Regions from separate parts of the Streptomyces sp. P17 genome, predicted to be linked through region 1. Evidence: predicted binding sites of a transcription regulator. Region 1 holds the regulator's gene; each other region holds the start of a gene.

The links. The regulator HspR, encoded in region 1, represses chaperone genes until heat shock. The targets are predictions, from matches to a motif close to TTGAGNNNNNNNNNCTCAA.
Region 2: lon (endopeptidase La) is a predicted target of HspR. The motif match lies at 4,907-4,925, and genes of this name have one in related genera.
Region 3: dnaK (molecular chaperone DnaK) is a predicted target of HspR. The motif match lies at 4,674-4,692, and genes of this name have one in related genera.

The regions. Positions count from the first base shown of each region.
Region 1 covers NZ_JAVRBF010000048.1:56,625-66,981, reverse strand. The annotation lists gene RMT89_RS28175 (VCBS repeat-containing protein) at 1-215, opposite strand, end outside; gene RMT89_RS28170 (SCO4225 family membrane protein) at 400-735, shown strand; gene RMT89_RS28165 (SCO4225 family membrane protein) at 768-1,121, shown strand; gene RMT89_RS28160 (zinc-ribbon domain-containing protein) at 1,115-1,396, opposite strand; gene RMT89_RS28155 ((Fe-S)-binding protein) at 1,497-3,803, opposite strand; gene RMT89_RS28150 (MraY family glycosyltransferase) at 4,021-5,040, shown strand; gene dnaK (molecular chaperone DnaK) at 5,135-6,985, shown strand; gene grpE (nucleotide exchange factor GrpE) at 6,982-7,635, shown strand; gene dnaJ (molecular chaperone DnaJ) at 7,669-8,850, shown strand; gene RMT89_RS28130 (heat shock protein transcriptional repressor HspR) at 8,857-9,303, shown strand; gene RMT89_RS46085 (hypothetical protein) at 9,363-9,581, opposite strand; gene RMT89_RS28120 (substrate-binding domain-containing protein) at 10,003-10,357, shown strand, end outside.
Region 2 covers NZ_JAVRBF010000012.1:118,007-128,363, reverse strand. The annotation lists gene RMT89_RS10570 (protein phosphatase 2C domain-containing protein) at 1-748, shown strand, start outside; gene RMT89_RS10565 (MarR family winged helix-turn-helix transcriptional regulator) at 711-1,223, opposite strand; gene RMT89_RS10560 (lysozyme) at 1,521-2,330, shown strand; gene lon (endopeptidase La) at 2,461-4,884, opposite strand; gene RMT89_RS10550 (GNAT family N-acetyltransferase) at 5,054-5,839, shown strand; gene RMT89_RS10545 (spermidine synthase) at 6,297-6,974, shown strand; gene RMT89_RS10540 (response regulator transcription factor) at 7,109-7,846, shown strand; gene RMT89_RS10535 (ATP-binding protein) at 7,843-8,949, shown strand; gene RMT89_RS10530 (multifunctional oxoglutarate decarboxylase/oxoglutarate dehydrogenase thiamine pyrophosphate-binding subunit/dihydrolipoyllysine-residue succinyltransferase subunit) at 9,273-10,357, shown strand, end outside.
Region 3 covers NZ_JAVRBF010000006.1:79,292-89,648, reverse strand. The annotation lists gene RMT89_RS05620 (helix-turn-helix transcriptional regulator) at 1-502, shown strand, start outside; partial or broken gene RMT89_RS45865 (SAM-dependent methyltransferase) at 414-864, shown strand; partial or broken gene RMT89_RS05610 (hypothetical protein) at 1,146-1,697, shown strand; gene narJ (nitrate reductase molybdenum cofactor assembly chaperone) at 1,697-2,191, shown strand; partial or broken gene RMT89_RS05600 (respiratory nitrate reductase subunit gamma) at 2,205-2,773, shown strand; gene dnaK (molecular chaperone DnaK) at 2,774-4,627, opposite strand; gene RMT89_RS05590 (glycerophosphodiester phosphodiesterase family protein) at 4,728-5,477, opposite strand; gene RMT89_RS05585 (CorA family divalent cation transporter) at 5,484-6,866, opposite strand; gene RMT89_RS05580 (OsmC family protein) at 6,967-7,395, opposite strand; gene RMT89_RS05575 (DUF2201 family putative metallopeptidase) at 7,460-9,193, opposite strand; gene RMT89_RS05570 (MoxR family ATPase) at 9,247-10,308, opposite strand.

The DNA.
Region 1 (10,357 bases):
TTGACGAGGTCGTCGAGGACGAGGTCGCGGTGGCCGTCGCCGTTGAAGTCGTCCGGGGTCCTGCTGCCGTCGCCGCGGGGGACGGGCAGTGCGGCCGGGGCGTCGGCGACACGCACCGACGGGGAGGGGGCGGGCGCGGGGGCCGCGGTGTCCGTGGCCGGCCCGCAGGCGGCGAGCAGGAACAGGGCAGCCACACAGGTCCCACCGCTTCGCATGCGCACCGCTCACCTCGTCAGCATCACTGGCAACGACCTCGACATGATGCATGTGTTCGACTCAGGGCGACAGGGGTGGGTAGCTCCGACGGCCCCGCTAGGTACGCGTACTCATGTCCGGCCGCGCCCGCCGGTCCACTGTGGACCTCACCGATCCACGGACGACGACCTCAGGGGACCCACGATGCCGAAGGACTCCCGCCTGCGCCGGCTGCTCACGCTCGCCACGGACAACTGGCCCGCCCGGGGCTGTCTGGGCGTCTTCGCCGCCTCGGTCGGGGCCGCGTTCGTCGCCCCCGACAGCCTCTTCGCCACGGCCCATCTGCTGCTCACGGCGCCCCTGTCCACCATGGCGATCGCCCTCCCCTTCGGCCCCGGCACCGGGGGCGGCGGAGCGGCCCAGGTGCTCGCCGTCGCCTTCTCTGCCGTATGGCTGCTGCTGAGCGCGCTGGTGAACGCGGCCGCGCTCGGCGCCCTCACCCACCACGTCCGCGACAGCCGCGCCGCGCGGCACGCGTGAACCCACTGAACTCACCGAGAAAAGGAACAGACATGGAGCGCTCTGCCCGCCCCCGTCGGCGAAGCCTGCGGACCCTGCTGACACCCGCGACGGACAACTGGCTCTCGCGGGGGTACCTCGCGGTGGTCGCGGCGTCGGTCGGCTTCTTCCTGTACGCCGCCTATGTGGCCCCGGACGTGGGCTTCGCCGCGATCTGGCCGTTCATGGCCACCGCCCCGCTCGGCGGCCTCGCCTTCCTGCTGACGGTGCCCGTCGAGTCGGTCGAGTGGCTGAGCCCGCTGGTCTTCTCCGCCGGGGCGGCCGCGGCCGGCCTGGTCAACGCCACGCTGCTGGGCCTGCTCGCCCGCAGGCTGCGCGCACCTGAGCCGCGTCCGGCGACTTACTGATACGGCTGCTGCTGCGGCTGCCCGTACGGCTGGGAGGTCCCGGCGGGCTGCGCCTGGAGCTGCTCCGCCTGCTCCTTCGTCAGCTTCTGCTCCGCACCGCAGAACGTGCACTGCGTCGAGTACTTCGTCGAGAACCGGAACAGCGGCACGAAGAAGAGCGTGAACTTGGTGACGCGCTTGCGCAGCGTGTGCGCGGCGGGGTTCCCGCACTGGGCACAGACCAGGGTGAGTATCGCCAGATGGTAGAGGTAGCCCTTGGTGCCAAAGATGATCATCCTGCGGCCTTCCCGGATCGGTTCCTTGCCCCCAGTGTGGGCCATGACGCCGGACGCCCCCCACCCGATCGGGCAGGGGGCGTCCGGCGTACCGCGGCTGTTACTTCACCGGTTCCGGCTCCGGCTCGCTCTCCGTCTCCGCGGCGTCCTCCGGGTCGACCGGGGTCTTCACGGACTCCAGCAGGAGCTGGGCGACGTCGACGACCTGGATGGACTCCTTGGCCTGGCCGTCGTTCTTCTTGCCGTTGACGGAGTCGGTCAGCATGACGAGGCAGAAGGGGCAGGCCGTCGACACGATGTCGGGGTTCAGCGACAGCGCCTCGTCGACGCGCTCGTTGTTGATGCGCTTGCCGATCCGCTCCTCCATCCACATCCGCGCGCCACCGGCGCCGCAGCAGAAGCCGCGCTCCTTGTGGCGGTGCATCTCCTGCTGGCGCAGGCCCGGGACGGCGCTCATGATCTCGCGCGGGGGCGTGTAGATCTTGTTGTGACGGCCCAGGTAGCAGGGGTCGTGGTACGTGATGATGCCCTCGACCGGGGTCACCGGGATCAGCTTGCCCTCGTCCACCAGGTGCTGGAGCAGCTGGGTGTGGTGGATGACCTCGTAGTCGCCGCCGAGCTGCGGGTACTCGTTGCCGAGGGTGTTGAGGCAGTGCGGGCAGGTGGCGACGATCTTCTTGGCGGACTTGGGCTTCTTGGTGCTCTCGTCCACCTCTCCCTCCTCGTTGAGGGACTCGCCGAACGCCATGTTCAGCGCGGCCACGTTCTCCATGCCGAGCTCCTGGAACAGGGGCTCGTTGCCGAGGCGGCGGGCGGAGTCACCGGTGCACTTCTCGTCGCCGCCCATGATCGCGAACTTGACGCCCGCCATGTGCAGCAGCTCCGCGAAGGCCTTGGTGGTCTTCTTGGCCCGGTCCTCCAGGGCGCCGGCGCAGCCGACCCAGTACAGGTACTCGACCTCGGACAGGTCCTCGATGTCCTTGCCGACGACCGGCACCTCGAAGTCGACTTCCTTCGTCCACTCCAGGCGCTGCTTCTTGGCCAGGCCCCAGGGGTTGCCCTTCTTCTCCAGGTTCTTGAGCATCGTGCCCGCCTCGGACGGGAACGCGGACTCGATCATCACCTGGTAGCGGCGCATGTCGACGATGTGGTCGATGTGCTCGATGTCCACCGGGCACTGCTCGACGCAGGCGCCGCAGGTGGTGCAGGACCACAGGACGTCCGGGTCGATGACGCCGCCCGCGGCGAAGCCGCTGTCAGATACAGCCTCGGCGGTGCCGATGAGCGGGCGCTCGGCCTCCGCCAGAGCGGCAGCCGGCACATCCTTCAAAGCCTCGGCAGACGCCTTCTCCTCGCCCTCCATCGTCTTGCCGCCGCCCGCGAGCAGGTACGGCGCCTTGGCGTGCGCGTGGTCGCGCAGCGACATGATGAGGAGCTTCGGGGAGAGCGGCTTGCCCGTGTTCCAGGCCGGGCACTGCGACTGGCAGCGGCCGCACTCGGTGCAGGTGGAGAAGTCGAGCAGGCCCTTCCAGGAGAACTGCTCGACCTGGGAGACACCGAAGACGTCGTCCTCGCCGGGGTCGGAGAAGTCGATCGGCTTGCCACCGGAGGTCATCGGCAGCAGCGCGCCCAGCGAGGTCTCGCCGTTGGCGTTGCGCTTGAACCAGATGTTCGGGAAGCCGAGGAAGCGGTGCCAGGCCACACCCATGTCGGTCTTCAGGGAGACCGTGATCATCCAGATGAAGGAGGCCGCGATCTTCAGACCGGCGAAGAAGTAGGTGAGGTTCTGCAGCGTGGAGAGGTCCAGGCCCTCCAGCGCCGACACCACCGGGTACGAGATGAAGAACGACGCCTCGTAGCTGTCCACGTTGTGCTGGGCGCCCTCCAGCGCGTGCAGCATGAAGATGCAGACGCCGACGACGAGGATGACCGCCTCGACGAAGTACGCCTGGCCCGTGTTGGAGCCCGCGAACCGGGACTTGCGGCCCGCGCCGCCCGGCCGCGACAGCTGCCGGATGGCGATCAGGACCAGGATGCCGACGATCGTCATGGTGCCGATGAACTCGACGAAGACGTTGTACGGCGCCCAGTCACCGATGACCGGCAGCAGCCAGTCGGCCTGGAACAGCTGGCCGATGGCGTTCACGATCGTCAGCAGCAGCGTGTAGAAGCCGATCGCCACGAACCAGTGCGCGATGCCGACGATGCCCCAGCGGTTCATCCGGGTGTGGCCGAGGAACTCCTTGGCCACGGTGATGGTCCGCAGGACCGGATCGTTGGTCCGGGCCCCGGCCGGGAGCGGCTGGCCGAGCATCATGAAGCGGACGATCTGCAGGACGGCACGGCCGAACAGGGCGACGCCGACTGCCATGAGGACCATCGACACGATGATCGCGGCGAGTTGCATTTCGGGGCTCCTCGGGCCTGCGAGGTTCTTCGGGGAGGACACTTAGCGGTATTACTAAGCGGTAACTTATGCAGTCCGTCTGAGACTACCCCCATCCTCCGTCGCACTGTAGTCAGCGCCTCGGTGATCTGTGTCGCTGAGGGTTGCCTTAAGAAACCGCTACGAACCGATCGTGTTATTCGCATCAAATTAGTACATACAGCACTAATTTAGATCCGTGCTCTACGGGATCGCCGCCGCCACCACCGCCCTGCTCCTCTCCGCCGTCCTCACCGCCCTGGTCAGAGGGCCCGCCCTGCACCTGGGGCTCCTGGACAGACGCAGACAACGGCCCCTGCCGCTCGGCGGCGGCGTGGCCGTCGTGCTAGTCACCTGTCTGGTCGGGGCGGCCGGCGACTGGACCGGTGTCGCCCCGCTCGGCTCGGGCATCCCCCGACTGCTCGTCGCGGCGGCGGCCGTCGCCGCGCTCGGCCTGGTCGCCGACGTACGGCGGGTCAAGGCGCGGTTCCTGGTGGGCGGTACGGCCGTGGCGGCGGCCTGCGCGGTGCCGTACGAGGAGACCGGGGTGCTCGGCGGTCTGGCCGCCGCCGGCTGGATCGTCGGCGTGACGCTCGCCTTTCGGGCGCTCGACCATGCCGACGCGGTCGCCGGGACCGTGGGAGTCGTCACCGCATTCGGGGTCGGCGTCTGTGCGGCGGCGGAGGTGATGGACGGGCTCGCGGTGCTGCTGAGCGTGCTGGCCGCCGCGCTGACCGGGTTCCTCATGCACAACTGGCATCCCGCGCGCGTGGGACTGGGCGCCTGCGGCTCCCTGTTCGCCGGGTTCTTGCTCGCCTCGGCGGCCGTGCTGACCCGCGCCGGATACGAAGCGGGCACCGGCGCGGGGGTGTTGTTCGCCCTCACCGCCGTTGCGAGCGCCGATGTCGTCCTCGTCGTCCTGGCGCGACGGCTCGGTGGCCGTCCGTTGCTGCGGGGCGGTCCCGACCATCTCGCCCATCGGCTCCGGCGGCTCGGGCTCACTCCGCGGGGCGCGACCGTCGTACTCGGCGCGGGGGCCTTCGGCGGGGTGCTCATGGGGGTGCTCGTGCACCTGGGGTGGGTTGCCCGGTCGGGGGTGCTGTGGGTCGCGGCGGGTGCCCTGATCGCCGTACTCCTGCTGTTGAAAGTCAAGCGTCCGGTGGCTCGGCCCACCGCAACCGTGCAGGTCAGACCGCAGTTGCGTGTAAGGAACGGATAAGAGTTGAGCCTCACAGGCTCAGGTCTGTTGACCCATTTCCCGGCGTCGTGCACACTTGAGTCCGTTCCACTCAAGTCAGCTGGAGGAATCAACCATGGCACGTGCGGTCGGCATCGACCTGGGCACGACTAACTCTGTCGTCAGCGTTCTTGAAGGCGGCGAGCCCACCGTCATCACCAACGCCGAGGGCGCCAGGACCACGCCGTCCGTCGTCGCCTTCGCGAAGAACGGTGAAGTGCTCGTCGGCGAGGTGGCCAAGCGCCAGGCGGTCACCAACGTGGACCGCACCATCCGGTCCGTGAAGCGCCACATGGGCACCGACTGGAAGATCGAGCTCGACGGGAAGCCCTTCAACCCGCAGCAGATCTCCGCCTTCATCCTGCAGAAGCTGAAGCGGGACGCCGAGTCCTACCTGGGCGAGAAGGTGACCGACGCGGTCATCACCGTCCCCGCGTACTTCAACGACTCCGAGCGCCAGGCCACCAAGGAGGCCGGTGAGATCGCCGGTCTGAACGTCCTGCGCATCGTCAACGAGCCGACCGCGGCCGCGCTCGCCTACGGCCTCGACAAGGACGACCAGACGATCCTCGTCTTCGACCTTGGTGGCGGCACCTTCGACGTGTCCCTGCTGGAGATCGGCGACGGCGTCGTCGAGGTGAAGGCCACCAACGGTGACAACCATCTCGGTGGTGACGACTGGGACCAGCGCGTCGTCGACTACCTGGTGCAGCAGTTCAAGTCCGGTCACGGCGTGGACCTCGCCAAGGACAAGATGGCGCTCCAGCGTCTGCGCGAGGCCGCCGAGAAGGCCAAGATCGAGCTGTCCTCGTCCACCGAGACCTCGATCAACCTGCCCTACATCACCGCCTCCGCCGAGGGCCCCCTGCACCTCGACGAGAAGCTGACCCGCGCCCAGTTCCAGCAGCTGACCGCGGACCTGCTGGAGCGCTGCAAGACGCCGTTCCACAACGTCATCAAGGACGCCGGCATCTCCATCAACGAGATCGACCACGTCGTCCTCGTCGGTGGCTCCACCCGTATGCCCGCCGTCGCCGAGCTCGTCAAGGAGCTGACCGGCGGCAAGGACGCCAACAAGGGCGTCAACCCGGACGAGGTCGTCGCCATCGGCGCCGCCCTCCAGGCCGGTGTCCTCAAGGGTGAGGTCAAGGACGTCCTGCTCCTCGACGTGACCCCGCTGTCCCTCGGTATCGAGACCAAGGGCGGCATCATGACCAAGCTGATCGAGCGCAACACCACGATCCCCACGAAGCGCTCCGAGATCTTCACGACGGCCGAGGACAACCAGCCGTCCGTGCAGATCCAGGTCTACCAGGGCGAGCGCGAGATCGCGGCGTACAACAAGAAGCTCGGGATGTTCGAGCTGACGGGTCTGCCGCCGGCCCCGCGTGGCGTCCCGCAGATCGAGGTCGCCTTCGACATCGACGCCAACGGCATCATGCACGTGACCGCGAAGGACCTCGGCACCGGCAAGGAGCAGAAGATGACCGTCACCGGCGGCTCCTCGCTGCCGAAGGACGAGGTCGACCGCATGCGCCAGGAGGCCGAGCAGTACGCGGAGGAGGACCACAAGCGCCGCGAGGCCGCCGAGACCCGCAACCAGGGCGAGCAGCTCGTCTACCAGACCGAGAAGTTCCTCAAGGACAACGAGGACAAGGTCCCGGGCGAGATCAAGACCGAGGTCGAGGCGTCCGTCGAGGAGCTGAAGGCCGCGCTCAAGGGCGAGGACACCGCCGAGATCCGCACCGCCACCGAGAAGGTCGCCGCGGTCTCGCAGAAGCTCGGCCAGGCGATGTACGCCGACGCCCAGGGCGCCCAGGCCGCGGGCGGCCCCGAGGGTGCCACCGATGGTGGTGCCAAGGCCGCGGACGACGATGTCGTCGACGCCGAGATCGTCGACGACGAGCGCAAGGACGGTGCCGCGTGACCGAGGAGACCCCGGGCTTCGAGGAGAAGCCCGACGTCCCCTCCGGCGCGACCCCCGACGACGCCGAGCCGCAGGCCGCCACCCCGCCGAACGGCGAGGGGGCGGCCCCGGCCGGGGACGCAGCACAGATCGCGGGTCTGACGGCCCAGCTGGACCAGGTGCGCAAGGCGCTCGAAGAGCGCACCGCGGACCTCCAGCGGCTCCAGGCCGAGTTCCAGAACTACCGCCGCCGCGTGGAGCGGGACCGGATCACGGTGCGGGAGATCGCCATCGCGAACCTCCTGACCGAGCTCCTGCCCGTGCTCGACGACATCGGCCGCGCCCGGGAACACGGCGAGCTCCTCGGCGGATTCAAGTCCGTCGCGGAGTCGCTGGAGACCGTCGCGGCGAAGATGGGTCTGCAGCAGTTCGGCAAGGAGGGCGAGCCCTTCGACCCGACGATCCACGAGGCCCTGATGCACAGCTACGCGCCGGACGTCACCGAGACGACCTGCGTCGCGATCCTCCAGCCGGGGTATCGCATCGGCGAGCGCACCATCCGCCCCGCGCGGGTGGCCGTCGCCGAGCCGCAGCCCGGCGCCCAGACCGTCAAGGCCGACGAGGCGGAGGCGGGCGACGACAAGGAGAGCGGTGGCCCGGACGAGGGCTGAGCTTGAACCGATGAGAAAGGAGGGACGTCGAGGATGAGCACCAAGGACTTCATCGAGAAGGACTACTACAAGGTCCTCGGCGTCCCCAAGGACGCCACCGAGGCCGAGATCAAGAAGGCGTACCGGAAGCTCGCCCGCGAGTACCACCCGGACGCCAACAAGGGCAACGCCAAGGCCGAGGAGCGCTTCAAGGAGATCTCCGAGGCGAACGACATCCTCGGCGACCCCAAGAAGCGCAAGGAGTACGACGAGGCCCGCACCCTCTTCGGCAACGGCGGCTTCCGCCCGGGGCCGGGCGCGGGCGGCGGCAACTTCAACTTCGACCTGGGCGACCTCTTCGGAGGCGGCGCCCAGGGCGGCGGCCAGGGCGCCGGGGGCTTCGGCGGCGGGCTCGGTGACGTCTTCGGGGGACTGTTCAACCGGGGCAGCTCGGGTACCACCCGGGTGCAGCCCAGGCGCGGCCAGGACATCGACACCGAGGTCACGCTCACCTTCACCGAGGCCATCGAGGGCGCGACCGTACCGCTGCGGATGTCCTCGCAGTCTCCGTGCAAGGCCTGTTCGGGCACCGGCGACAAGAACGGCAACCCGCGGGTGTGCCCGACCTGTGTCGGCACCGGACAGGTGGCCCGGGGCTCCGGCGGCGGCTTCTCGCTGACCGACCCCTGCCCGGACTGCAAGGGCCGCGGTCTGATCGCGGAGAACCCCTGCGAGATCTGCATGGGCAGCGGCCGGGCGAAGTCCTCGCGGACCATGCAGGTGCGCATCCCGGCCGGGGTGAGCGACAACCAGCGCATCCGGCTGCGCGGCAAGGGCGCGCCCGGAGAGCGGGGCGGCCCGGCCGGCGACCTGTACGTCACGGTGCATGTGGACGCGCACCCGGTGTTCGGCCGCAAGGGCGACAACCTGACGGTGACCGTCCCGGTGACGTTCGCGGAAGCGGCCCTCGGCGGCGAGGTGCGGGTGCCCACCCTGGGCGGCCCGTCGGTCACCCTGAAGCTGCCGCCCGGCACCCCCAACGGCCGCACCATGCGCGCCCGGGGCAAGGGCGCGGTCCGCAAGGACGGCACCCGCGGGGACCTGCTGGTCACCGTCGAGGTGAGTGTCCCGAAGGACGTGACGGGGAAGGCTCGTGACGCGCTGGAGGCGTATCGCGAGGCGACCGCGGGAGAGGATCCGCGGGCGGAGCTGTTCCAGGCCGCGAAGGGAGCTTGATGCCAGATGGACGGCCGTCGACGCAATCCGTATGAACTGACCGAGGAGACCCCGGTCTACGTCATCTCGGTGGCGGCCCAGCTGTCCGGCCTGCACCCGCAGACGCTGCGCCAGTACGACCGACTGGGGCTGGTGTCCCCGGACCGCACGGCCGGCCGGGGCCGCCGCTACTCGGCCCGCGACATCGAACTGCTGCGCACCGTCCAGCAGTTGTCGCAGGACGAGGGCATCAACCTGGCCGGTATCAAGCGGATCATCGAGCTGGAGAACCAGGTTGCCGCCCTGCACAACCGGGTCGCGGAACTCCAGTCGGCCCTCGACGGCGCCGCCGCCGCGATGCAGCAACGCGAGGCCGCGGTACACGCCTCGTACCGCCGTGACCTGGTGCCGTACCAGGAGGTGCAGCAGACCAGCGCACTGGTGGTGTGGCGGCCGAAGAAGGCCAAGGACTAGGCAGGCGTTGAGCGTGAAGGGGCCCGGGGTTCTCCCCGGGCCCCTTTCTTTCTGCGGCCCTACGGCGTGGTCGTCTGCGTCAGGTCCAGCTCGGTCGCGACGACGATCTGCGCCTCGCCGGTCCACTGGAAGGAGGAGTTCCCGTCGTCGTCGACGAACATCGCCACCACCAGCGACGGCGAGATCATGGCCGGGCGGGAGATCACCCGCACCCGCGCCCGCGCCCGCGAGCGCGGGCAGCGACGGAAACTGCAGAAGAAGAACACCCCGTCCGCCAAACGCCGCCTGAAGAAGAGGCGCCGCAAGGAGGCGTGGCAACCCCAACATCCGCGCACGCGCGTGGGCGTTGTGGCGACGCGGGGTCCCGGCAACGGCCTCCGCCCCACCACCGCAGCGCAAGCGCCGGGATGGGGCTGGACGCAAACGCAGCGTCACCGCCAGTGATGTCCGTTGTGCAAGCACGGCACCCGAGGTCGTGCAGTTGCCTCATCTGGGTCGCACAGGCTCATCCGTCACAATGTGACCGCATTGACCTGCAGTGATCCATTGGATCTACTCCGGTGACACTGTCTGCACAGAAGATGCACACGTTAACGTTGCTATCTCATTAGATGCTTGTTCCTTGACGGGTGAACGAAGGCCGCGTTGGCTTCCTTCACCTGGGTTGCGAATCGCACCCTCGTCCGGAAGGCAAGCGCAGTGAACACCCGTACCCGCCGTACCGCCGTTGCAGCGGCTGCAGGCTCCCTTGTCCTCTCGCTCTCCGCCTGTGGAGCCCTCGGTGTGACGGGAGACAGCGCCGACGCGAGTCCGACCAAGGGGGACGACATCACGGTGGGCCTGCTGCTGCCGGAGAAGGCCAACACCCGCTACGACAAGTTCGACCACCCCATCATCCGGGCCAAGGTCGCGGCGCTCACCGACAACAAGGGTGCGGTCGCCTACGCCAACGCCGACGCGAGCGCCGCTACGCAGAGCACCCAGATGCAGAAGATGATCGACGACCAGGTCGACGTCATCCTGCTGGACGCGGTGGACTCCAAGGCCATCGCGG
Region 2 (10,357 bases), on a different contig from region 1:
CGGACAGGGCGGCGCGGTGGTGGTCCTCGACGGGGTGACCCCGCCGAAGGACGGGACGGGCTGTCTGCATTCCGTCCCCTGGTTCACCGCGCACCTCGGTGGGGCGCTGACCGAACTGACCGTTTCACTCCCGGATGTCCCCCTCGCCGACGCCCTGTCGCTCGCTCTCGCGCATACCGCCGACGCCCACCGGGAAACCTGTGACCTTTCTCACCCACGCACACCACAGGCAACGGTGGTCACGGTCCGCTGGTCACCCGAGACCGTCGAGTACCTGATCCTCTCGGACTCGGCCCTGCTGGTGGAGTCGCCGGACGGCACGGTCACGCCGTACCTCGACGACCGTCTCTCCCGTCTTCCCCGGTCCGCCCTGGCCACGGACGCGATGGTCGACGGCAGCCTCCGTAACAGGGAGGGCGGCTTCTTCACGGCCGCCGCCGATCCCTCGGTGGCGGCCAGGGCGGTGACCGGAACCCTGCCCCGCTCCGGTGTCCGCGCCCTGGCCGCCCTCACGGACGGTGCGACGCGCTGGGTGGAGAAGTTCGGCGCCGGGGACTGGGCGGACCTCTTCGGCGTCGTACGGAAGGAAGGCGCTCAGGCGCTGGTCGACCGGGTGCGGGCGCTGGAACTCGCGGACAACGACCGGACGTTCCTGCGGTGGGGCAAGACGCACGACGACGCGACGGTGGTGTTTGTGGAGTTGCCGGCTGTCAGCCCTGCCCCTCCATCTCCTGGTTCAACTGGTTGAGCAGCCGGGCCAGTTCGGAGACCTCACGAGGGTCCCAGCCGGAGAGGCGGCGGGCGTACCGCGCGCGCCGGGCCTCGCGCACCTTGCTCACCCGGCCGCGGCCCTCCTCGGTGAGGTGGACCAGCCAGGCCCGTCCGTCGGCGGGGTCGGGTTCGCGGGCGACCAGGCCGAGGTCCTCCAGGGCGCGCAGCTGACGGGACATGGTGGCCTTGCCGACGCCGATGTAGGCGGCGAGCTCGGTCGCCCGCTGCTCTCCGCACTCGTCGAGGCGGATCAGCAGCCCGTAGGCGGCGGACTCCAGATCCGGGTGGACCTCACGGGCCATCTCGCCCTGACTGGCCCGCGCCCGCCGCAGCAGTACGGTCAACTCCCGCTCCAGGGACAGGAACTCGGGCTGCTCCACATCGCGCCGGGGCAGCCCCGCGGACACCCCGGATCCGACTCGACGCCCGTCGCCGTTTCCGTCTTCGCGCACGTCAGCCCCTGCCTCGGTTTCCCAGTTCTGAAAGTTTCCGTCACATGCCGTCATCGCCGCAGCTCCGTCAGTATTTCGCAGGCGTAGACCAACGGCAGCCTCCAGACCCTCTTCCACCCACCGGTCCCCGTCCGTAGCGTCGTCCCCAGGCACTGGACTGGCATGCCCACGCCAGCATTGTCGGACGGCGGACCAACAGCGGGCCAACGACGACCCGCCCACCCCCCGTTCCAGGCGTCGCATGCCCCGCGTCACAGGTCTCCCCACCGAGCGCCACCGAGCCTTCGGAGGCACGCTATGCGTGTGCACAGACCCGGACTGCTCCGCCTCTGCCTCACGGCACTCCTGCTCACCGCTCTGTCCCTCACCTTCACCACGCCCACCTCGGCGGCCGACACCCCGGCCCGGGGCTCCGCCTACATGGGCATGGGCGTCGCGGCCCACGACGGCGTCCACGGACTGCCCCGCGACACCCGCGCCACCCAGACGGAGGGCGTGGACGTCTCCTCCCACCAGGGCAACGTGGCCTGGACGACCCTCTGGAACAGCGGCGTGAAGTGGGCCTATGTGAAGGCCACGGAAGGCACGTACTACACGAACCCGTACTTCGCCCAGCAGCACAACGGCTCCTACAACGTCGGCATGATCCGCGGTGCCTACCACTTCGCCACCCCGGACACCACGTCCGGCGCCACCCAGGCCAACTACTTCGTGGACCACGGAGGCGGCTGGTCCCGCGACGGCAGGACCCTGCCCGGCGCCCTCGACATCGAGTGGAACCCGTACGGCGCGGCCTGCTACGGCAAGTCCCAGAGCGCGATGGTCACCTGGATCCGCGACTTCCTGAACCAGTACAAGGCGCGCACGGGCCGGGACGCGGTCATCTACACGGCGACGAGCTGGTGGACCCAGTGCACGGGGAACTACTCCGGCTTCGGCGCCGACAACCCGCTGTGGATCGCGCGGTACGCGTCGACGGTGGGGACACTGCCGGCGGGCTGGGCGTACCAGACAATGTGGCAGTACACCTCGACCGGCCCAACGGTCGGTGACCACAACAAGTTCAATGGGGCCCTGGACCAGGTGCAGGCCCTGGCCTACGGCTGAGCGCACGACGAAGGCCCGGACCTCCCGGATCTTGAAGTCCATCGCATCCCCTGAACTGGGGTGTTGCGACGACCACTAGAACGGAAGCTCTCACGGGACCCGGGCCTTCGCCTTCATCCGGCGGCGTCCGTCACGCCGCCACCGGAACCTCCGGTCGCGCCTCGGCCGTGGCCGGGGACAGGGCCAGGTCCAGGACCTGGCGCACGTCCGTCACGGCGTGGACGTCGAGCCTCTCCAGGACCTCGGCGGGAACGTCGTCCAGGTCCGGCTCGTTGCGCTTCGGGATGATCACTGTCGTGACGCCCGCCCGGTGCGCGGCCAGCAGCTTCTGCTTCACTCCGCCGATCGGCAGGACCCGGCCCGTCAGGGAGACCTCGCCCGTCATCGCCACGTCCGTGCGGACGAGGCGGCCCGACAGCAGGGAGGCGAGTGCCGTCGTCATCGTGATGCCCGCGCTCGGTCCGTCCTTCGGCACCGCGCCCGCCGGGAAGTGGATGTGCACACCCCGGTCCTTCAGATCGCCGACCGGCAGCTCCAGTTCGGCGCCTCGGCTGCGCAGGAAGCTCAGCGCGATCTGGGCGCTCTCCTTCATCACGTCACCGAGCTGCCCGGTCAGGGTCAGGCCCGCCGCACCCGTCTCCGGGTCGGCCAGGGACGCCTCCACGAACAGCACGTCCCCGCCGGCGCCGGTCACCGCGAGACCCGTCGCCACACCCGGGACCGCCGTACGGCGCTCCGCCGGGTCCTGGGCCGACTCGGGCACGTGGTGCGGGCGGCCGATCAGGGCGCGCAGGTCGCCGTCCGTCACGGTGAACGGCAGCTCCCGCTCGCCCAGTTCGTGCTGGGCCGCGACCTTGCGGAGCAGTCGTGCGATCGAGCGCTCCAGGTTGCGGACGCCCGCCTCGCGCGTGTACTCACCGGCGAGCTTGCGCAGCGCGCTCTCGTCCAGTGTCACCTCGTCCTTGTTCAGACCCGCCCGCTCCAGCTGGCGCACAAGCAGGTGGTCGCGGGCGATGACGACCTTCTCGTCCTCGGTGTAGCCGTCGAGGCGGACCAGCTCCATACGGTCGAGCAGGGCCTCCGGGATGGCCTCCAGGACGTTGGCGGTCGCGAGGAACACGACGTCGCTGAGGTCGAGTTCGACCTCAAGGTAGTGGTCGCGGAACGTGTGGTTCTGCGCCGGGTCCAGGACCTCCAGCAGCGCCGCGGCCGGGTCGCCTCGGAAGTCCGAGCCCACCTTGTCGATCTCGTCGAGCAGGACCACCGGGTTCATCGACCCGGCCTCCTTGATGGCCCGAACGATCCGGCCGGGCAGCGCGCCGACGTACGTACGCCGGTGACCGCGGATCTCCGCCTCGTCGCGGACGCCGCCGAGAGCGACGCGGACGAACTTGCGCCCCATCGCGTGGGCGACCGACTCACCGAGCGAGGTCTTGCCGACGCCAGGCGGGCCGACGAGAGCCAGTACGGCACCGCCGCGCCGGCCGCCGACGACCCCGAGGCCCCGGTCGCTACGGCGCTTGCGCACCGCCAGGTACTCGGTGATCCGCTCCTTCACGTCATCGAGTCCGGCGTGCTCGGCGTCCAGGACGGACTTCGCGCCCTCGATGTCGTAGGCGTCCTCGGTGCGCTCGTTCCACGGCAGTTCGAGGACGGTGTCCAGCCAGGTCCGGATCCAGGAGCCCTCGGGCGACTGGTCGCTGGACCGCTCCAGCTTGTCGACCTCCTTGAGGGCGGCCTCGCGGACCTTCTCCGGCAGGTCGGCGGCCTCGACGCGGGCGCGGTAGTCGTCGGACTCCTCGGCAGGATCTTTGCCGATCTCGCCGTTCAGCTCGCGCAGCTCCTTGCGCACGGCCTCCAGCTGGCGGCGCAGCAGGAACTCGCGCTGCTGCTTGTCGACGCCCTCCTGGACGTCCTTGGCGATGGTCTCGGCGACGTCCTGCTCGGCGAGGTGGTCGCGCAGTTGCTGGGTGGCGAGCCGGAGCCGGGCGACCGGGTCGGCGGTCTCCAGCAGCTCGACCTTCTGTTCGGTGGTGAGGAAGGGCGAGTACCCGGAGTTGTCGGCGAGCGCGGAGATGTCGTCGATGGCCTGGACCCGGTCCACGACCTGCCAGGCGCCGCGCTTGCGCAGCCAGGCGGTGGCGAGCGCCTTGTACTCCTTCACCAGATCCGCGACCTGCCCCGGCAGCGGGTCGGGCGCGCTTTCGTCGATCCGGGTCCCCTCGACCCACAGGGCCGCGCCAGGACCGGTCGTCCCGGCGCCGATCTTCACGCGGTCACGGCCGCGGATCAGGGCGCCCGGGTCACCGTCGGCGAGCCGGCCGACCTGCTCGACCGTGCCGAGCACACCGGTGCTCGCGTACGTGCCGTCGATGCGCGGAACCAGCAGGACCCGTGGCTTTCCCGGCTGGGACCGGGCGGCGGCCTGGGCCGCCTCCACGGCGGCGCGTACATCGGCGTCGTTCAGATCCAGCGGGACCACCATTCCGGGCAGCACGACCTCGTCGTCGAGCGGCAGCACAGGCAGGGTGAGCGGTGTGGACGTCGAACCCATGATCTCCCCTTCGGCAGTCAAGTTGAGCTATGCCGACTCAATGCTTGGGAGTTCTTGAATGTTCCCCGGTCTTCGTTCGCCCTGAGCGATCAGCCGAACTGCACCCAGCGACCTGCGGCTTCTCCGAAAACCACTTGCCGTGCCCACCGCATTCCCCGACCGTCTTCCCGTGACCGACACAGAGATCCTTCTCGCCGCCTACGACGACCAGATGCGCGGCGCGCCCCCGAACCCGCCCGCTGGGGTCACGTACGAACAGGACGGCCCGTTGCTGCGGGTGGTCGGCGGATTCCGGGGCTTCGTCAGTGGCCCACGCTCCCTCGGCGTGCACGGCGCCGACCTCGACCGGCTCATCGCCCGGCAGCGCGACTTCTTCGCGGCGCGCGGTGAGGCGGTGGAGTGGAAGACGCGGTCGCACGACGACCCGGCCGACCTCACCGACCGGCTGCGCGCGGCGGGCTTCACGCCCGAGGACCAGGAGACGGTGCTGATCGGACGCGCCGCCGAGATGGCCGTACGCGAGCCCGCCCTGCCGCCGGGTGTGACGCTGCGCCGGGTCACGGCGGACCCGGACATGCGCCGGATCGCCGCCATGGAGTCGGTGGTGTGGGGCCAGGACCGGGGCTGGCTCGCCGAGGATCTGACCGGCCGGGTCGCCGCCGCGCCGGACGAGATCGCCGTGTATGTCGCGGAGGCGGAGGGGGAGGTCGTCTCCGCGGCCTGGCTCGTCCACCGCGCGGGCACCGAGTTCGCGAGCCTGTGGGGCGGGTCGACGCTGGCCGAGTGGCGGGGCCGCGGGATCTACCGCGCCCTGGTCGCCACCCGTGCCGCGCTCGCGGTCGGACGCGGGGTCACCTATCTGCACGTCGACGCCTCCGACGACAGCGCACCCATCCTGCGCCGCCTGGGCTTCGAGGCGGTGACGACGACCACGCCGTACGTCTGGAATCCTTGATCCGCCGATCGCAAGGTTCCCGTGGTCCTCCCGCAACACGGTTCACAGGAACGCGCCGCACACTGCAAGCTCGATCACAGCCTGTGGGTGACTTGCGCGGTTTTACGGGGACTTGGGGAAACGGATGACCGGTACCCCTCGCACCGCTCGGGGATCAGAACCATGCCGCGGGATTCGCCCGGCGCGACGACGATCCGTCCCGGCGCTCCGAAGGACAGGGTGTACCGGGTCCACGGCGTACGTCCCCCGGGCCATCAGCGGAGGAAGCAGTTCGTGCCCGTACGCGTGAGGGGCGTGGACGGGAAGCGCGAGCCGGGACATCGGCGCCGTCAGCGCGGTCTCGCACCCGGGGCACACGAAAGCATCCACGAACCCTCCCCCGTACGCCGGGGATTCTGCCCGCCCCCGTCCCGCGGACCCACCGAGGTGCGCGCGCCCGACCTGCCAAAATGAGCGGATGGCCACTTCGTACGACATCCCCGAAGTCCTGGACCGTCGCGAAGGCCCGTACGGCGAGGTCGTGTTGCGGCGCCACGGTGAGCTGCTGCAGATCATCGCCAACGGGTGTTTTCTCATGGACACCTCCGACGGGCGCTCCGAGCGGCTGCTCGTCGACGCGGCGCGGGACGCGCTGGACGGCAGGCCCGCGCCGAGTGTGCTGATCGCGGGCCTGGGCGTGGGGTTCTCGCTCGCACACGCCGCCGCCGATCCGCGCTGGGGACGGATCTCGGTCGTCGAACGGGAGCGGGCCATCATCGACTGGCACCGCACCGGACCGCTCTCGGACCTCACCGAACAGGCCTTCTCCGACCCCCGCACCCAGATCGTCGAAACGGATCTGATCGAATACGTCAATGAGACATCCGCCACGTTCGACGCGCTGTGTCTCGACATCGACAACGGCCCCGACTGGACCGTCACCGAGGGCAACGACAGCCTGTACTCGACGGCCGGACTGGCAAGCTGCGCAAGGGTGTTGAGCCCCGGTGGGGTACTGGCCGTATGGTCCGCGCAGCCCTCTCCGGAATTCGAAGAAACCTTGCGGAATGCCGGGTTCAATCAGGTGCGTACCGAAGAGATCCCCGTTGCCCGGGGCGTTCCCGACGTCGTGCACCTCGCCGTCGGACCTGGATAGCCGAGCTGCGGTGACTCCCCGTACGCTGCTTCCCTGGCGCGGATCATTCAAGCGTCAATCGCAAGCATGCGCAGGCATGTGCCAGACAAACGGATCACCCCACGGATTCCGGAAAGCAACTTCAGGGGCGGGCGATGGAGCAGACACACACCTCCCACAACGGCACGCAGGCGACGCCTGGCGCACAGCGCCGGGTGCTGGTGGTCGAGGACGATCCGACCATCGTGGACGCCATCGCGGCCCGCCTGCGCGCCGAGGGATTCCTCGTGCAGACCGCGGGCGACGGGCCCGCGGCCGTCGACACGGCGGAGGCCTGGCAGCCCGACCTGCTGATCCTCGACATCATGCTGCCGGGCTTCGACGGCTTGGAGGTCTGCCGTCGCGTACAGGCGCAGCGCCCGGTACCGGTGCTGATGCTCACCGCGCGGGACGACGAGACCGACATGCTGGTCGGGCTCGGCGTCGGCGCCGACGACTACATGACCAAGCCGTTCTCGATGCGGGAGCTGGCCGCACGCGTGCATGTGCTGCTGCGCCGGGTGGAGCGGGCCGCCATCGCGGCCTCCACACCCCGCAGCGGCATCCTGCGCCTCGGCGAGCTGGAGATCGACCACGCGCAGCGCAGGGTGCGGGTGCGCTCGGAGGACGTGCATCTGACGCCCACCGAGTTCGACCTCCTGGTGTGTCTGGCGAACACCCCGCGCGCGGTGCTCTCCCGTGAGCAGCTGCTCGCGGAGGTGTGGGACTGGGCGGACGCCTCCGGCACCCGGACCGTCGACAGCCACATCAAGGCGCTGCGCCGGAAGATCGGTGCCGAACGCATCCGTACCGTGCACGGCGTGGGCTACGCCCTGGAGACCCCGACGCCATGAGCGACGGGCCGGCCGCGCGGAGAGGCCCCGGGGAGCCCTGGGGCGGCGTACGTCCGTTCTCGATCAAGACCAAGCTGGGTGCGCTGGTCGTCATCTCGGTGCTGATCACCACCGGTCTGTCGATGATCGCGGTGCAGACCAAGACGGAGCTGCGCTTCATCACGGTCTTCTCGATGATCGCCACCCTGCTGATCACGCAGTTCGTGGCGCATTCGCTCACCGCGCCGCTGGACGAGATGAACGCGGTCGCCCGCTCGATCTCGCACGGCGACTACTCGCGCCGGGTGCGGGAGAACCGCAGGGACGAGCTCGGCGACCTGGCCGAGACGATCAATGTCATGGCCGACGAGCTGGAGGCCCAGGACCAGCAGCGCAAGGAGCTGGTCGCGAACGTCTCGCACGAGTTGCGCACGCCCATCGCGGGCTTGCGCGCGGTGCTGGAGAACATCGTCGACGGGGTCACCGAGGCCGACCCGGAGACCATGCGCACCGCGCTGAAACAGACGGAGCGCCTCGGCCGCCTGGTCGAGACGCTGATGGACCTGTCCCGCCTGGACAACGGCGTCGTCCCGCTGAAGAAGCGTCGTTTCGAGGTGTGGCCCTATCTGTCCGGGGTGCTGAAGGAGGCCAACATGGTCGCCTCCACGCGCGCGGGCATCGCCTCGGGCTCGGGCGGCCACACGCGTACGGACGTCCATCTGCACCTCGACGTCTCACCGCCGGAGCTGACCGCGCACGCGGACCCCGAGCGCATCCACCAGGTCGTGGCGAATCTCATCGACAACGCGGTCAAGCACAGCCCGGCGCACGGGCGCGTGACGGTGAAGGCCCGCCGCGGGGACTGGCCCGAGTCGCTGGAGCTGGAGGTGCTGGACGAGGGACCCGGGATCCCGAAGTCGGAGTGGCACCGGGTCTTCGAGCGGTTCAACCGCGGTGCCGTGTCCGCGCCGCACGGTCCGGGCAGCGACGGCGGTACGGGTCTGGGCCTGGCCATCGCCCGCTGGGCGGTGGATCTGCACGGCGGCCGGATCGGAGTGGCCGAATCCGAGCGGGGTTGCCGGATTCTTGTCACTCTTCCGGGCCTGCCATCCGTGCCGAGTTGACGTAGGGTTCGAACCGGAGCCACAAGATCCACGGGCGTCCGGCCAGACGGACACGTGTGATCAGGCAGGGGCCCGCGCTTTCAGCGCGTCAGGCCCAAATGGCGCGCGGCGCCAGCCGCTCCAGTGGAGCCGACGCATGCGTCGGGGCATCCCTGAGCAACCGGAACCTCGCTTGTTTCCCGCCATTTCCAAGCCCGAAACACGCTCTCCGATGTGACTTACGCGACGATGAACGGGCCCGGCCTGACCTTCCCGGTCATGGAGGCGTAGCCTTTATTCCCGCTGTCCATCACCTTGTGAAGCGGAAGAGGGCGGTTGCCGCCGTGTCGCCACAGTCCCCCAGTAACTCGAGCATCTCGACCGACACCGACCAAGCGGGGAAGAACCCCGCGGCCGCGTTCGGTCCGAACGAGTGGCTCGTCGACGAGATCTATCAGCAGTACCTCCAGGACCCCAATTCGGTGGACCGAGCCTGGTGGGACTTCTTCGCCGACTACAAGCCGGGCGCGGCCGCCGCCTCGGCCCCGCCGGCTCCCGCCGCTCCGGCCCCGGCTCCGGCGGCTCCCGCCCCGGCTCCCGCGGCCCCGAAGCCGGCCGCTGCCGCTCCGGCGCCCGCCGCGCCCGCTCCGGCCCCGGCCGCCGCGAAGGCCACCGCCGCCAAGCCGGCCGCGAAGGCGGCGCCCGCGGCGGCCCCGGCCGCCGACGGCCCCGAGCTGGTGCCGCTGCGCGGCCCCGCCGCCGCGGTCGCGAAGAACATGAACGCCTCGCTGGAGCTGCCGACGGCCACGTCCGTGCGCGCGGTCCCGGTGAAGCTGCTGTTCGACAACCGCATCGTCATCAACAACCACCTCAAGCGCGCCCGGGGCGGGAAGATCTCCTTCACGCACCTGATCGGCTACGCGATGGTGCAGGCCATCAAGGCCATGCCGGCGATGAACTACGCGTTCGGCGAGAAGGACGGCAAGCCGACGCTGATCAAGCCGGCGCACGTCAACCTCGGCCTGGCCATCGACCTGGTGAAGCCCAACGGCGACCGCCAGCTCGTCGTGGCCGCCATCAAGAAGGCCGAGACGCTGAACTTCTTCGAGTTCTGGCAGGCCTACGAGGACATCGTCCGCCGCGCCCGCGACGGCAAGCTGACGATGGACGACTTCACCGGCGTCACGGTCTCCCTGACCAACCCCGGCGGCCTCGGCACCGTCCACTCGGTCCCGCGTCTGATGCCCGGCCAGTCGGTCATCATGGGCGTCGGCTCCATGGACTACCCGGCGGAGTTCCAGGGCACCTCCCAGGACACCCTGAACAAGCTCGGCATCTCGAAGGTCATGACGCTCACGTCGACCTACGACCACCGGGTCATCCAGGGCGCCGCCTCCGGCGAGTTCCTGCGCCAGGTCGCGAACCTCCT
Region 3 (10,357 bases), on a different contig from region 1:
GCCGGGCCTGCTCCAGACCGAGGACTACGCGCGCGCCGTGCTGGAGGCGGGCACGATAGGGCAGACAGGGCCCGCGGCGATAGAGCGCCATGTGGCCCTGCGCATGGAGCGGCAGAGGCTGCTGGAGAGCCCGGACCGCCCGCACGTCTGGGTGATCATGGATGAGACGGTGCTGCGGCGGCCGGTGAGCGACCACACCTCGGTGATGCGCGAACAGCTCGACCGGCTCCTGGAGTTCGCCGAGCGCGACCGTGTCACCCTCCAGGTCGCCGAGTTCGCCCGCGGCCCGCACCCCGGCACCTACGCGCCCTTCACCCTCTTCCGCTTCGCCGAGCCCGAACTGCCCGACATGGTCTTCACCGAGTACCTTACCGGCGCCCTCTACCTGGACTCCCGCACGGAGGTCGCGGCCCATCTGGAGGTCCTGGACCACATGTCCACGGGCGCGGCCTCCGCGGACCGCACGAAGAAGCTCCTCAGGGCGCGCCGCGCGGACTTCTGAGCCCCGAGGCGACGACACCGTACGACGGACGTCGACACCAGCCGCCCGCATCCTGTTACGGCACGGTCCTGCGCGGCGCGCGCGCAAACCGCAGGTTCATGCACCGGGCGATCCGGCCGCCGCCGAGGCGGGGATCCGTCAGTTCCTGGACATCGGCACGGGCATTCCCACCGAGCCGAACCTGAACCGTGGTGTACGTGGACAACGACCCGATCGTGCTGCGGCACGCCGAGGCACTGCTGCGCGGCTCCACCGAGGGCGCCGCGCGTCATCTGCAGGCGGACGTCCGTGACCCCGACACCATCCTCGGCCGGGCGCGGCCGAGGATCTGGACCTCGGCGACAAGGCCCACGGCCTGCTGAAGCGGTACACCGACGCTCTCGCACCCGTCGGCTTCCTGGTCCTGTCGCAGGTCACGCCCGATCCGAGCCCGGAGGCGGTCCCGGCGTGATCCCGGTCTCCGGCCGGCGTCCGGAGCCGGAGGACATGGAGGACATGGCCGCCCAGGCCGAGGGCCTCGTGCCCGGGTACGCGGCGGTGGCCCGCAAGCCCTGACCCGTTCGGGTGCCGTCAGCAGGTGCGCCCCCCGGCTCCGCCCTAGGTTCGAAGCCACGGGCAAGCAAGGGAGCGCACGTGACCGACAACGATCTACCGCGCCTTCCTCGCCCTGCTCCAGCTCACCGGCTGCCAGGGCCGCAACGGCGGCGGCCGGGCGCACTACGTGGGCCAGGAGAAGTGCCGGCCGGTGACCGGCTGGGCCACCCTCGCGGCCGGTTCCGACTGGTCGCGTCCGCCGCGCCAGATGATCGGCACCGCGTACTGGTTCCTCAACACCGACCAGTGGCGCTACGACCGCTTCACCGCCGGTGTGCTCGCGTGGCCGCTCGGCGAGGGGCGGTTCGAGGGGATGACGGGCGCCGACTGCCTCGCGCTGTCCGCGCGCTCGGGCTGGATGCCGTCGTATCCGACCTTCGGCCGCAATCTGCTGGAGCTCGGCGCGGCGTTCGGCGATCCGGTGGCCAAGGCGGTGGCCGAACTCCGCGCGGGCACACTGAAGTACGACGGCGGTCCCGGCATGGGCGGCGACGGTTCGTTCGGCCATGACTCGGGCCGCACGCTGCTGCCGCTGGTGTCGGTGGAGAACTTCCACGCCCTGCGCAAGAGGCAGACGTCGGACGAAGCGAAGGAGGCCTGATGCCCTCGGATGCGGTGCTGTACCAGGCGGCTGCGCTCTGCCTGACCTACCCCGACGACGACTTCCGCGCCCGGCTGCCGCTGCTGCGCGAAGCCGCCCCCCAGCTGAGGGAGTTCACCGATCACGCTGCGGTGACCGACGCCCAGGAGCTGGCCGCGCACTATGTGCGGGTCTTCGACTTCAAGAACCGGCACAGTCTGTACCTGACCCGGTGGCGGGACGGGGACACCCGGAGCCGCGGGATGTCGCTGGTGCGCTTCAAGGACGTCTACCGGGAGCACGGCCTGGAGTTCAGCGGCGAGGAGCTGCCCGACTTCCTGCCCGCGGTCCTGGAGTTCGCGGCCCGCACCGGCAACACCGACCTGCTCACCGAGCACCGCGACGGCCTGGAGCAACTCCGCTCCCGGCTCACCGACTTCGGCACACCGTACGCCTCCGTCCTCGACGCCGTGTGCGCCGCGCTGCCGACCGCACGCCCCGGGGTGCGCCGATGACCTCTGAGGCGTCCTGCCGTACGTCGTCCTCGCCCTGCTCGTCGCGGGCCTGATCCGGCGCTACCGCTACGACAAGTACGGCTGGACCACCCGCTCCTCCCGGCTCTGCGGGTCGAAGCTGCTCAACATCGCCTCCCCGGCCTTCCACTACGGCATCCTGTTCGTGCCGGCCGGCCATGTCGTCGGCCCGTCATCCCGGAGTCATGGACGGACGCCGTCGCCGTCAGCGAGCACACCTGCCACCTGTTCTCCCTCTACGGCGGCACCGCGGAGCTGGTCGCGGCGATCGTGATGGGCATGATCGCCAAGCTGACCCACGCCTCCGGCGACGGCTACCACTACCGTCACTCCATCGCCCCGTGGTCCCGCAGCCTGTTCACCTCAGCCCGGACACCGGCCTGATGGAAGGCGTCCCGGTGCTGTACCAGGTCCACGCCGTGATCGGCATGGCGCCGGCTGGTGCACATGTTCAGCGCCCCGGCGCAGTACCTCTTCCGGCCGTACGTGGTGTACCGCACCCGGGACCCCGAGCAGCTCGGCCCGCGTCCGGAGCGACGGGGCTGGGAGCGCGCGAAGTCCTGACTAGGCGGCTCCTCCCTTCTGGTCCTTCTCGTCGTCGACGATCTCCGCGTCCACCACGCCTTCCTCGTCCGGAGGCGTGGCCTGCCGGCCGGTCGGCTCCGACTGGGCCTGGGCGTACATCGCCTGGCCCATCTTCTGGCTGACGGTGGCGAGTTTCTCGACGCCGGTGCGCAACTCGCCGGTGTCGGCGTTGCGTTCCAGGAGACCCTTGAGCTCGGTGATCGCGGATTCCACCTCGGACCTGGTGTCGGAGGGGACCTGTTCCTCGTTGTCGCGGACGAACTTCTCGGTCTGGTAGACGAGTTGCTCGGCCTGGTTGCGGGTCTCGGCGGCCTCCCGGCGCTTGCGGTCCTCCTCCGCGTACTGCTCGGCGTCCCGCATCATCCGGTCGATGTCGTCCTTGGGCAGGGCCGAGCCGCCGGTGACGGTCATCTTCTGTTCGCGCCCGGTGGCCAGGTCCTTGGCGGAGACATGCATGATGCCGTTGGCGTCGATGTCGAAGGCGACCTCGATCTGCGGAACGCCCCGGGGCGCGGGCGGCAGGCCCGTGAGGTCGAAGACACCGAGCTTCTTGTTGTAGGCCGCGATCTCGCGTTCGCCCTGGTAGACCTGGATGCCGACCGAGGGCTGGTTGTCGGTGGCGGTGGTGAAGATCTCCGAACGCCGGGTCGGGATCGTGGTGTTGCGCTCGATCAGCTTGGTCATGATGCCGCCCTTGGTCTCGATACCGAGGGACAGCGGGGTCACGTCGAGCAGCAGCACGTCCTTGACGTCACCGCGGATCACACCCGCCTGCAGGGCGGCGCCGACGGCCACGACCTCGTCGGGGTTGACGCCCTTGTGCGGGTCCTTGCCGGTCAGCTCCTTCACCAGTTCCGTGACGGCGGGCATCCGGGTCGAGCCGCCGACGAGGATCACATGGTCGACCGCGGCGAGCTTGATCCCGGCGTCCTTGACCGCCTGGTGGAAGGGCGTCTTGCAGCGGTCGAGGAGATCGGCGGTGAGCTCCTGGAACTGGGCCCGGGTCATCTTCTCGTCGAGGTGCAGCGGGCCCTCGGCGGAGGCGGTGATGTAGGGCAGGTTGATCGTCGTCTCCGAGGAGCTGGACAGCTCGATCTTGGCCTTCTCGGCGCCCTCGCGCAGCCGCTGCAGGGCCATCTTGTCGTTGCCGAGGTCGATGCCGTACTGCCCCTTGAACTTCTTCACCAGATGCTCGACGACCCGCTGGTCCCAGTCGTCGCCGCCGAGGTGGGTGTCGCCGTTGGTGGCCTTGACCTCGATGACGCCGTCGCCGATCTCCAGCAGGGAGACGTCGAAGGTGCCGCCGCCGAGGTCGAAGACGAGGACGGTCTGCTCCTCGCCCCGGTCCAGGCCGTAGGCCAGGGCCGCGGCGGTCGGCTCGTTGATGATCCGCAGCACGTTCAGGCCCGCGATCTCCCCGGCCTCCTTGGTCGCCTGCCGCTGGGCGTCGTCGAAGTAGGCCGGGACGGTGATCACGGCGTCGGTGACGTCCTCGCCGAGATAGGACTCGGCGTCCCGCTTCAGCTTCTGCAGCACCCGCGCCGACAGCTCCTGGGCGCGGTAGCGGGTGCCGTCGACGGAGCCTTCCTGCGGGAAGCGCCAGTCGCCGTCGCCCATGTGGCGCTTGACCGAGCGGGCGGTCCGCTCGACGTTGGTCACCGCCTGCCGCTTGGCCACCTCGCCGACGAGCACCTCGCCGTTCTTGGCGAAGGCCACGACCGACGGTGTGGTCCTGGCCCCCTCCGCATTGGCGACGACGGTGGGTTCGCCGCCCTCCAGCACGGCCACCACGGAGTTCGTGGTCCCGAGATCGATACCGACCGCACGTCCCATCGCTGTCCCCTTCCGCCAGGGCACTTCCGGAACTCCAGCACAAAACTTGAGTGCGCTCTTGTCAATGGTGCAATGGTGCGGGTACCCAGGGTGCGGACACTCAGCCGATCACCCGCTCCGGCTCCCGCGGCTCGCCGCGCAGGGCCACGGCCCGCCGGGGCCGGTCGGTGATCAGCACGTCCACGCGCGGGTGGTCGAGGAAGGTCCGCATCAGGGTGTCGTCGTTGACCGTCCACACCATGGAGAACAGGCCGTGCCGGGTCGCCTCCCGCAGCACGCTTGCCCGCGCGAGCTGCTGGTGCACCGCGACTCCGCCGGCCCCACAAGCCCGCACGCGCCGCATCGGCAGCAGCTCGCTGAGCCGGGTCCCGGGGAGCCGGGCCCAGCCGATCTCGTCGCGGTTCCGCCCGAGCGACAGTGCCGTGCGCGCCCCGGGGAAGGCCCGGGAGATCGCGGCGACGGAACGGTCCTCCAGGGTGGTGGCGACGAAGCCGTCCTCCCCGAGCAGGGCGACGGCCCGGTCGATCACCTCGCGCTCGTAGCCGACCTCCTTGAGGTCGAGGTGGCCGGCGAGTCTGCCCGCGATCAGCTCCATGACCTCGTCGACGACCGGTACCGCGTATCCGGTCCGCTCGCTCAGCTCGGCGTGGGTGATCGTCGACAGCGGCGGCCCGGTGTGGTCGGCGCGGGCGTCGTGGTAGACGACGAGGACGCCGTCCGCGGTCCGCCGGATGTCGAACTCGACGTACTCCGCGCCGCTGAGCAGCGCGTCCTCGTACGCCTCCCAGGTGGCGGCGCCGGCGCGTTCGGAGCCGCCGCGGTGGGCGGAGACGGCGGGTCGTCGCGGCATGATCGGTCAACTCCCGGTCGAGGTACGAGGTGCGGGCACCGGAGCGGTCGGCGGGTCGGACGCGGGCAGCAGGGTGCCGGGCCGTCTGCTGACCTTCCGGAGCAGGAAGTATCCGATCACGACCAGCACGACGAAGGGCAGCCAGGCCAGAGCGTACGCGGGGCCGTACCGGCCGAGGTCGAGGATGGAGCGGCCCTCGTCCACGTTCGTGGCGTTCACGCCGAAGAACGCCAGCAGCAGGGTCGGTGGCAGGGCGATCAGGGTGGCCGCCGCGACCAGCGCGGAGATGACGCGGTTCTGCCGCTCGTCCCGTTCCGCGAGGGCGGCGTCCAGGGCGGCCGAGCGGGCGTTGATGACGGAGGTCAGGCGCTCGACCATGCGCGCCGAGTTGTCGAGGCTGTCGCGGATACCGAGGGTGTCGCGCAGCGACGACTGGAAGCCCTCCGTGAGCATCTCCGGGATCAGCAGGCTGTCGACGTACGCCTCGACCCCGAAGGCGAGGTCCAGCTGGAGCTCGTTCACGCCGTCCGACAGGCGGGAGATCAGCTGGCGGATCTCGGAGGGCGAGTCGGTCAGGGCCTGTTCGTTCTGCTTCATCATCGCGAAGGCCGCGAGCCGGGTGCGCTGCAGGACGGCCAGTGCGGACATCATGCCGAGGGCGACCACGGCCAGGCCGTTCTCCACGTGGACGGCCCAGCCCGCCTGGACGGAGACACCGCGGCCGTGGGCGGAGAGGGTGACGCCGTGGTTCCTGAGGTTGGGCGGCACGCTGACCGTGAGCCGGTCGGCGGCCCGGGCCGGCATCTTGCCGCGGTAGATGATGCCGTTGAGCAGGGCGGACTGACGGGCCTCGTCGTCGTGGGCGAGGAGTTCCTCGCGCAAGCGGCCGCCGGGGAAGACGAGTTGGTGCACGTTGAGCCCGAAGGTGAGGGGATCCGTCAGGCCCAGGCGCTCCTGCAGCACGTCCAGCAGCGCCCGGTCCCCGAGTCGCAGGTACTCGCGCTCGAAGCAGGTGGTGGCGAGCCAGGAGGCGACGGCGAGCGCGTCCGTGTCCCCGGCGAACTCGCAGTCCAGAAGCAGGGTGGCGTCCCCGCGCGGGGTGGCGGCGACGAGGAGGTCGACGGAGGCGAGGGCAAGGCCGTGGTCCCCGTCGGGCAGCCTGAGGTCGCCGGGGGTTATGCGCTCGGTGAGCACCGGTACGGGCAGCACCGCCTCGCCGGACTCCAGGTGCGGCCGGAACCGGCCGAACGGGAACCGGTCGACGAGGCCCTCGGGGGCGGGTTCGGGCGGGCGGATGCGGCAGCCCAGGCTGAACAGCAGGAGAATGCGGGTGAGTTCCCGAGTGGCGGAGTCAAGCACCGTGGCGCTGCCTGCCGTTCCCGTCACCATCGCGGTCCTTCCGACTCGTCGGCGTCCATGTCATACCCCGAACGGACGTCGCGCAGGCCGCCCCGGACGGGCGGCCTGCGCGAGCCATGATCCCCGACGCTCAGGCGAGCTTCGCGGTGAGGGTGATCGGGACTGCCTTGAGGGCCTGGCTGACCGGGCAGTTGGCCTTGGCGTCCTCGGCGGCGGCGAGGAAGTCCTCCTCGCTGATGCCGGGCACCGTGCCCTCGACGGTGAGGTGGATACCGGTAATGCCCTCACCGGGCTGGAAGGTCACGTCCGCGGAGGTGACCAGCTTGGTGGGCGGGGTGCCGGCCTTGTCGAGGCCGTTGGAGAAGGCCATGCAGTAGCAGCTGGAGTGCGCGGCCGCGATCAGCTCCTCCGGGCTGGTCTTGCCGTTCGCCGCCTCGGCACGCGACGGCCACGACACCGGCTGCGCGGCGATTGCGCCGGAGGAGTCGAAGGTGACGACGCCGTTGCCCTGGAACAGGTTGCCTTCCCACACGGTGTGTGCGGAGCGCGTGGTTGCCACGATGAATCCCTTCAGTGAGGTCCCGTGTTCGGGGTCCGTGTGCACCATCCGACCACATTCCGGCTCAGCTCACCCGGAAGACCGGCCCGCGTGCGGTGAACGGCAGCCGGGCGCCCTGCGGGATCAGGTAGGCGTGCTCGCGCCGCACCCTGAGGACATCGCACCAGCCGTCCGTGATGACCAGGACCGGCGCGCCGGGCGGGAAGTCGTCCGCCCGGTGCAGCAGATCGATGCCCGGCTGGAGCCCCGTGCCGCCCCGGCCGTGCACCCGCACCCGCCCGGCGATGTCGGTGACTGGCACATATCCCGCGTCGTGCGGGGCCGCGTCGCAGAACACGACCCGCGCGGCGGGGACGTCCCGGGCGTCGGCGTAGGAGGCGATGGCGCCGAGCGCCTTGCCGAGCAGGACCCGGTCCATGGAGCCGGAGGTGTCCAGGACCACGCCGAAGGTGCAGCGGGCGATCTCCTCGGGCGGGAAGTACCGTCCCGCGCGCGGGATGTCGGGCGTGGACGCCTGGCGGCGCGCCGGGCGCGCGTACGTCCGTACCGGTTCCGGGCGGGGCACGAACTCGTCGAACCAGCGGGCCAGTTGCGCGTCCCAGGGCAGCGGCGGATGGCTGAGCGCGCGGATCTCCTCGACCAGGCCGCCGGGCAGGAAGCCGCGTTCCTGCCGCTGGTGCAGATCCAGGCCCTGGTACAGGCCGCGCCGGTAGAACTCGTCGAGGTCGACGAAGTCGCCCGGCGGGCACAGCGGGCCGCCGAGGATGTCTCCGACGCCCTTGCCGCGCAGGGTGGCAAGGCGGCGCATCCGGCGCGGGTCGCCCGCGAGCCGGTCGTAGACCTCCTCGGCGGACAGGCCCGCGAGCCGGGCGTCGTACAGCAGGCCCTCGGGCATGGTGCCGACGTCCATCTCCTTCAGCCAGCCGTTGATGACGTAGTCGCAGGCGACGTTGAAGTGGTACGGGTCACGGGAGCCGCAGCGGTCGCCGTGGCGCAGGGCGGCGTGCAGCATCTCGTGGGCGAGGATGAACCGCCACTCCTCGTCCTCGAAGGAGGAGAGCGGGTTGATGTAGATCTCGCCCGCCTCGGCGTTCACCGCGGCGACGGAGATGGCGTGCGCGCGGGCGAGTTCGGCGTCGGCGACCAGCTTGACGCCGGCCGCGATCCCGGCGAGCAGCGGGTAGGAGGCGATGAACCAGCTCAGGGCGCGCTGCCAGGGGCGCTGCCGGGCCGGTTCACCGTCCAGGCCCTCGCGGCGGCCGCCCGCCATGTCCATCGCCGCGGACACGGTCCGGGTCAGCGCGGTGGCGAAGGCCAGCTGGTGGTCCGGCGGCTGCCCGTACCAGCCGTGCCACTCCACGAGGCGCAGGTCGGGCTCGCCGCCCGCGGTGCCGCAGCGCTCGTACGCGGCCGGGATGCCGTCGCGGCGCCAGCGCGCGGTGAGCTGCTCCTCGTCACCGTCGGGGTAGGAGGCCGGGAGGTTCTCCGGGGTCTTGCCGATGGTGAAGCCGAGCAGGAAGCGGTTGACGACGACACAGCGGGCGGCGAGCTCGCAGGCGTCGGGCTGGACGCGCTCGCCCTTGGCCGCCGGAACATGACCGAAGCCGAGGTGGAGGACGGCGTGGGCGAGGGCCCAGGCCCAGGCGGCCGGGTCGGCCAGGCGGTCCGGATGGACGTGCAGGGTGGCGGAGGAACAGACGCGTACGAGCCCTTCACGCGGGGCCAGTACGCAGTTCTCCTGGCGGCAGACGTCGAACTCCACGGCCGCCAGCGCCGGGTTGGCCTTCACCAGGCGCATTCCCTCGGCGAAGGCCTCCGCCGCGAGGTCCCGCTTCTTGGGCCGCTGACGGCTCACCGGCGCGCCTCCACCAGCCGCGGCATGTCCCGGGCCGCCTCGACGAGGAACCACGAGGGCAGTACGGGGTTGCCGTCGGCGTCGGAGGCGATGACGGTCTGGGCGACCTCGACGGAGATCTCCGCGAGCTGCACGAGCAGCGACTTGGCGCGGTAGGCGGTCTGACGGCCGTTCGCCGACATGTGCTCCTTGCTCGCGGGCAGTTCCTTGATCAGCCGGCCGCGGAAGGAGTCGGCGAGGTAGTAGAGCAGATCGCGGTCCTCAAGACGGTTCGGCCAGCGGGCGTCGCCCTTGATGATCGCCTCGATGCCGAACTGGCTGCGGACGATCTTGACGTATCCGCAGAACGCGGTCGCGTGGGCGGGCGTCAGCGTGCCGTGGGCGAGGACCTTCAGGGTCTCCTCGTCCAGGCCGCGCCCGAAGGAGTGCAGCGCGTCGGAGAGCATGTGCCAGGAGCGCGGCGTGGAGAACGGCTCCTCGGTCTTGGGCGGCTTGGACCACAGCTGGTCGGGCCGGTCGGTGAGATGGTCCACCACCCAGGGGTGGACGCCGTTGTTCCCGGCCCAGACCAGCCAGTCCTTGGGCGAGGCCTCCAGATGCACATGGGTGAGCCGGTTGACCAGCGCGGAGGCGATCGGGCGGGCGAGCGCGTTGTCGGTGGCGCGGTTGCCGGCCCCGATGACGATGGACCCCTTGGGCAGCTCGTAGTTGCCGATACGGCGGTCCAGGATCAGCGAGTAGAACGCCTTCTGCACATCCGGGGTGGCCGCGTTCAGCTCGTCCAGGAACAGACAGTACGGCTCGTCGCGGGCGATGGTCTCCGGCGGGCAGAACACCGACCGCCCGTCGCGGATCTGCGGCACGCCGATCAGGTCCTCGGGCGCGAGCTGGGTACCGAGCAGACTCACGCACTCCAGGCCCAGCGACTCGGCGAAGTCCCGCACCAGCGAGGACTTTCCGATGCCGGGAGCACCCCAGACGAACACCGGCCGCACGGTGGCGAGGCCGAGGAGAAGTTCCGGAAGACGGGCGGGGGTGACGGTCACAGCAGCCTGCAAAGCAGAGGCTCCCTTCTTTGCGCCTGAACCGGCGCCGCTCTCGCGTAGG